Filimonas effusa: one gene and its partner. The protein of the gene in region 1 binds, or shares a complex with, the protein of each later gene. Links are inferred from orthologs where the notes say so. Each region holds a gene or a part of one and is shown in the gene's direction. Other genes may lie near its edges.

The links.
Region 2: the proteins of ESB13_RS19045 (region 1) and lpdA are in contact, whole or in part, in a crystal structure (PDB 1EBD), measured with the Geobacillus stearothermophilus proteins. The link is inferred for Filimonas effusa from one-to-one orthologs. Residues at the interface, in WP_033016211.1 of Geobacillus stearothermophilus: Ile130, Ala131, Met132, Pro133, Arg136, Arg140, Glu141, Asn155, Arg157; in WP_049624544.1 of Geobacillus stearothermophilus: Pro340, Ser341, Asp344, Tyr345, Arg403, Asp406, Val408, Glu431, Ala432, Gly433, Asp438.

Annotation. Positions count from the first base shown.
Region 1 is NZ_SDHZ01000003.1:278,439-281,677, forward strand. The notes cover bases 313-3,224. They hold ESB13_RS19045 (pyruvate dehydrogenase complex dihydrolipoamide acetyltransferase), read left to right. Parts: upstream 313-902; coding sequence 903-2,546; downstream 2,547-3,224. Other genes in these bases: ESB13_RS19040 (ABC transporter ATP-binding protein), read left to right, coding at 313-774; ESB13_RS19050 (hypothetical protein), read right to left, coding at 2,736-3,224. Also shown: lpxA (acyl-ACP--UDP-N-acetylglucosamine O-acyltransferase), read left to right, coding at 1-60; more of ESB13_RS19040, read left to right, coding at 70-312; more of ESB13_RS19050, read right to left, coding at 3,225-3,239.
Region 2 is NZ_SDHZ01000001.1:2,778,021-2,781,169, forward strand. Bases 1-2,822 are described here. They hold lpdA (dihydrolipoyl dehydrogenase), read left to right. Parts: upstream 1-617; coding sequence 618-2,027; downstream 2,028-2,822. Other genes in these bases: ESB13_RS10490 (phosphoenolpyruvate carboxylase), read right to left, coding at 1-405; ESB13_RS10500 (MFS transporter), read right to left, coding at 2,439-2,822. Outside these bases: more of ESB13_RS10500, read right to left, coding at 2,823-3,149. UniProt on the Escherichia coli protein: Lipoamide dehydrogenase is a component of the glycine cleavage system as well as of the alpha-ketoacid dehydrogenase complexes.

The DNA of each region.
Region 1 (3,239 bases):
ATCCGCGACAGCGGACGTGGCATCATCAAAAGATATGCTGGCGGCGGCGACGAAGACTAAAACAGGTATATGAACATTCAATTAACTGATGCCGGCAAACGGTTCAACAGGGATTGGATATTCCGCCATATCAACTTCACATTCGAAGCAGGGCAGCGGTATGCCATTACCGGCCCCAACGGCAGCGGCAAAAGCACTCTATTGCAAGTGCTCGCCGCAAGCATGGAGCCCAGTGAAGGTAAATGCCGCTGGTTTAACGATATGCCGGCCATTTCCGGCAGCAACACAACCATCAGCGGAGCCGCAGCAAACACACCCGGTAACATCACTGCAACAGGGCCTGCGGAAACAAAACCCGTTGAAGCCGATCACGTATTCCGGTACCTCACCTACGCCGCTCCCTATCTCGATATTATCGAGGAAATGTCGGCCCTCGAATTCCTGCGCTTCCACAGCAGTTTTAAGCCCTTTCAGGACGGTATCACACCCGAAAAGATCATTACCCTGCTATCACTCGAAAAAGCCGCACATAAGCAGATAAGATATTATAGCAGCGGTATGAAACAACGCCTCAAACTGGGTCAGGCCATTTTTGCCGGCTCTCCATTGTTATTATTAGATGAACCCTGCACCAACCTCGATGCAGCCGGGTATGCTTTGTACCATCAGCTCATAACAACATACACCGCCGGAAAAACAATAGTAGTAAGCAGCAACGACCCGCAGGAATATAGTTTTTGCCAGCATCATCTTTCCATCCTCGACTATAAATAGCGCTTCAGCAAACGCAGCACGCTGATATTAACACGCCGCGTAAACATTTCCCCGGCGCTAAATCGTAATTCGTAAGGCATTTTGCTGTAATTTCACGGCTCAATTTTTAAACGAGCAACCGATATATTATGGCCGAAGTGATTTTAATGCCTCGCCTGAGCGATACCATGACCGAAGGTGTTATCGCAGCATGGCACAAAAAAGTGGGCGATACCGTTAAGAAAGGAGATCTGTTAGCTGAAATTGAAACTGACAAAGCTACCATGGAACTGGAGAGCTACCAGGAAGGTACTTTACTACATTTAGGCGCAGACAACGGTGGAAAATTACAGGTTAACGACCTGCTGGCGATAATAGGAAACCAGGGAGAAGATATCAGTTCTCTGCTATCTCAGCACGGTGGCGGCGCAAGCCAGCCTGCTGCTGAAAACAAAGCGCCGGAAGCAACTCCTGAAGCCAAAGAAAACAAGTCCGAAGAAAGCCAGCCCGCAGCCAGCACCGCTAATGCAGAAGAAGTTGTGCTCATGCCAAGGCTTAGCGATACCATGACCGAAGGCGTTATCGCCTCCTGGCAGAAAAATGTAGGCGACGCCGTTAAAAGAGGCGATATCCTGGCCGAAATAGAAACCGATAAGGCTACTATGGAGCTGGAAAGCTATAAAGACGGTATCCTGCTTCACCAGGGCGCAAAACCAGGTGAAAAAATTCAGGTCAACGACCTGCTTTGCATTATCGGCAAAGAAGGCACCGACGTTCAGGCCATCCTCAATGGTCTTAAAAGCGGCGGCACTGCACCCGCAGCTGCTCCTAAAGCAGAACAGCCTAAAGCAGAAAGCAATGCTCCTGCCAGCGCTCCCGCAGCACAAAGTGGCGGTGCAGCTGCTCCCCAGGTAGTGAACGAAGGACGCATCTTCGCTTCCCCGCTCGCTAAAAAAGTAGCAGAAGAAAAAGGCATCGACCTCAAATATGTAAAAGGTAGCGGCGACAACGGTAGGATCGTTAAAGCCGACATCGAAAACTATAAACCCCAGGCTGCTCCGCAACAGGCGCCTGCGGCTAAATCTGCAGCCCCTGCAGCTCCTGCCGGACAAGTTAGCTTCGACGAGATCCCCGTATCGCAAATGCGTAAGGTGATCTCCAAACGCTTGAGCGAAAGCAAATTCGGCGCTCCCGAATTCTATGTGACCATGGTAATTGACATGGACGCCGCCGTAGCTGCACGTACGAAGATCAATGAAAACGCTAAGGTGAAAGTAAGCTTCAACGACCTCGTGCTGAAAGCCGTAGCTTTATCACTGAAACAACATCCCGCTATCAACAGCAGCTGGCTGGGCGATAAGATCCGTATCAACCACCACGTAAACATCGGTGTAGCCGTTGCAGTTGACGAAGGATTACTGGTTCCTGTAGTACGCTTCGCCGATACTAAAACCTTAACCCAGATCAGCTCCGAAGTGAAAGACTTCGCTCAGAAAGCAAAAGATAAAAAACTGCAGCCTTCTGATTGGGAAGGAAGCACCTTCACCATCTCTAACCTGGGCATGTTTGGCGTAGACGAATTTACTGCCATCATCAACCCACCGGATTCCTGTATCCTCGCTGTAGGCGGTATCAGCAAAGTTCCCGTTGTTAAAAACGGACAGGTGGTACCAGGCAATATCATGAAAGTAACGTTAACCTGCGACCACCGCACTGTTGACGGCGCTACAGGTGCTGCCTTCTTACAAACCGTTAAGAACTACCTCGAAGAGCCACTGAGAATGCTCCTCTAAGGTTATAAAAGCATATAAAAAAAGCCTCCTTTCCACGGGAGGCTTTTTTTATACCACTCCTCAACGCCTTTAGCACAGCTTTCCTCTCTCATCCACAGCTATAACCTCAAAAAAGAAGCTGCATCGTATTACTACGATACAGCTTCTCTTTATTTATATGCTTTAGTGCAGAAAACTATTCCGCATTAATTAATCTTCGTCTTCATCATCGTCGTCGTCGTCATCTTCATCGTCAACCAACGCATCATCATCGTCTTCTTTGTCAAAATCTTCATCGAAGTCGTCATTAGCCTCAGGTGTTTCTACCGGAGGTACCACTTCTTCTTCAGGCTCTGTCACCTCTGGCTCCTGGCCAAATAAGGTCGATGGTAATTGCTCCTCAACTACAGGATTAGGCGTAGTTACAGGTATTGCCTTAGCAGGCTTTTTGGGAGCTATTTTCTTTGGAATTGCTTTTTTGGGAGCAGCTTTCTTCGGAGCTACACTTTTCACAGCTTTTTTAGGAGCAACCTTCTTGGGAGCCGCTTTTTTAGGGGCAGCCTTTTTAACGATGGTTTTTGCCGCTTTTTTGGGAGCTATTTTTTTGGCTGCCTTTTTAGGTGCAGCTACTTTTTTGGGAGCAGCTTTTTTAACTACTTTCTTGGCTGCTTTTTTGGGGGCAGCCACTTTTTTAGGAGCTACTTTTTTCGCCGC
Region 2 (3,149 bases), on another replicon or contig:
ACGTTTCAGTTTTTCGTTCAGCGCTTCTTTTTTCTGACTTTGCTCCGCTTCCGATTCCAGGTGCCTTAAGGTACCCGGGCCGTGAAGATCACGGATATACTGGAAAGCCGAATCTTCAAGCGCATCAAAAAGCACTACCTGCCTTTCGGTGTATTGAATGAAACGGAAAAGCAGATCTACCTGCTCCTGTTCCTTCTGGTAAGGCGTATATTGCTGGAAAAAGGACGCGATAATATCCGACGGGCTTTGCTGCTTCCGGAATCCTTCTTCGCAATGGAGCAGGAACAGGGATAAAAGAACACCTGTTTTCTCGATGCGATGGAATGGAAGTGCCGTAAAGAGACTGTTATAAAGCTGAAACCTGATACCTACCAGGTTCTTGTACTGTTGTAAAGCATTATCCATATTCTATGCATTAGTAACTTTATGGCAAGCAAACTGTTATAGCCGCCCAAGTTAGCACAATTTGACGGTTGGCATGGGTAAAGACATAAAAAATGAATATTATTCAATTTTCAACCTTGTATTAACAACAATTGTTAGCCCACCAACAGTTTTTTTATTTTTGGCAGGTTGGGCGTATTTTCGCACATCTTTATCTATAAAATTTACGAGCCATGGCATACGATGTAATTGTTTTGGGTAGTGGACCCGGTGGATATCCTGCCGCTATCCGGGCTTCTCAGCTAGGATTTAAAGTAGCTATCATTGAAAAGGAATTATTGGGTGGTATTTGCCTGAACTGGGGATGTATTCCTACCAAGGCCCTGCTGAAAAGCGCCCAGGTATACGAATACATGAAGCACAGCACCAGCTATGGCATTAACGCCAGTGGCGTAGAAGCCGATTTCGGCGGTGTTATCAAGCGCAGCCGTGGTGTAGCGGAAAAAATGACCAAAGGCGTTCAGTTCCTGATGAAAAAGAACAAGATCGACGTCATCATGGGTTATGGCAAACTGAAAGCAAAAGGAAAAGTAGAGGTTACTGCCGCAGACGGTTCTAAACAAATAGTAGAATCAAAATATATCGTAGTTGCTACAGGTGCACGCGCCCGCGAATTACCCAACCTGCCTATCGACGGTAAAAAAGTGATCGGGTACCGCGAAGCAATGGTTTTACCCGAGAAACCCAAAAGCATGATTGTAGTAGGCAGCGGCGCCATAGGCGTTGAGTTTGCTTATGTTTACAACAGCATGGGCACCAAAGTTACCATCGTTGAATTCCTCCCACGCATCGTTCCTGTTGAAGACGAAGATGTTTCCAAAGAACTGGAAAAACAATTCAAAAAAGGCGGCATCGAAGTAATGACCAACTCAACCGTTGAGAAAGTTGATACTTCAGGAAACGGCGTAAAAGCTACCGTTAAAAAACAAGATGGCAGCACTGTTGTGCTGGAAGCTGATGTTGTACTAAGCGCCGTTGGTATCACTGCCAACATCGAAAATATCGGTCTCGAAGAACTTGGCATCAAAACCGAAAAAGGTAAGATCTCTGTAGACAAATACTATCAGACCAATGTTGCCGGCATCTTCGCTATTGGTGACTGCGTTCCTGGTCAGGCGCTGGCGCACGTGGCTACCAAAGAAGGTATCAACGCAGCAGAATACATGGCTTACCTGGAGAAGAAATTCCACCACCAGCCCGAAGCGGTAGATTACAATAACGTACCTGGTTGTACTTATTGCACTCCTGAGATCGCGAGCGTTGGTTATACCGAGAAAGCAGCTAAAGAAGCTGGTTTTGAAGTGAAAGTGGGTAAATTTCCATTTGTAGCTTCCGGTAAAGCAACTGCTGCCGGCGCTACTGAAGGCTTCGTAAAAGTGATCTTCGACGCTAAATACGGTGAATTGCTTGGTGCACACATGATCGGCGCCAATGTTACCGATATGATCGCTGAAGTATCCCTGGCCCGCAAGCTTGAAACCACTGCACACGAGATCTTAAACGCCATCCACCCGCATCCAACGATGAGTGAAGCGTTTAAAGAAGCTACTGCTGCAGCTTATGGCGAAGCAATAGACATCTAAGAACAGATAACAGACTATAGATGAGAATGGCTTATAAATAAAAATAGCCGTCGAGTCGCTTAAACGGGTATCCTTCTCCGCCAGGGTCCCGAACAAAAAAGAGGCCGTATCGCTTATGATACGGCCTCTTTTATTCGGGGCTTTGTCCCGTCCTAAAATATGTTGACACAATCATCATATGAATATGGAAAATGCAGTAACGCCTCTGTATCAAAAGCGGACTCAAAAAGATTACAGTTTCGAACCAGATGGGACCAGCCTGCTAAAAACGCAGTTTCAGGGAAGGCAAACCTGCTTTGGCAGGCAGCTGGTGGCAGGGATAAGGGGGGCAAGTGCGATACAAGTGCGATGTAAGTGCGATGCAAGTGCGGTTTAGGAAGCTTTATGGTATACTCATCGTATATCCTCATATTATCCTTTCCGGGTAAACCGGAAAATAAGAAGTGCCATGAGCATGCAGCTGATACCGGCAAGGGTTACACCGTTCCAGCCTGCCTGACGCCACATAAATAATCCCAAAGCTGAGCCAAACGATGTTCCGATAAAGCTAATGGTCATAAATACGGTGTTTAACCTGTTCCTGGCTTCGGGAAGCAGTGCATAAACACGGCTTTGGTTGGAAACATGGATTGCCTGAGCGCCAAGATCCATGACAACGATACCGGCAATGATGGCTATAAGAGAATGCGGTAAGAAATGGAAGATCAGGTAACCCGTAATTACCAGCGCTATTCCCAAGCCAATAGCGAATCTGGGATTCCGCTTATCGGCAGCAGCCCCAACCACGGGAGCCGCCAATGCACCCGCCGCAGCCGCAAGGCCAAATAATCCCAGCTTATCGCTATGATAACCGAAGGGCGGACCAGACATATGTAAAACCATCGTGGTCCAGAACATACCAAATACGGCAAAAGCCAATGCGTTGATAGCCGAAGCCTCCCGCAGCAACGGCAGCTCCCTGATAAGCGTCAGCAAAGATTTCATCAGCTGGCCATAAGAACCGGTAAAAGAGGGCCGGTTCACCGGAAAAGCAAAACGCATCAGCAAGATCAGGCAGAGCATAATTCCCGCCGCTATCCAATACATACTTCTCCATCCCAGCCAGGCCCCTACAAAGCCGCT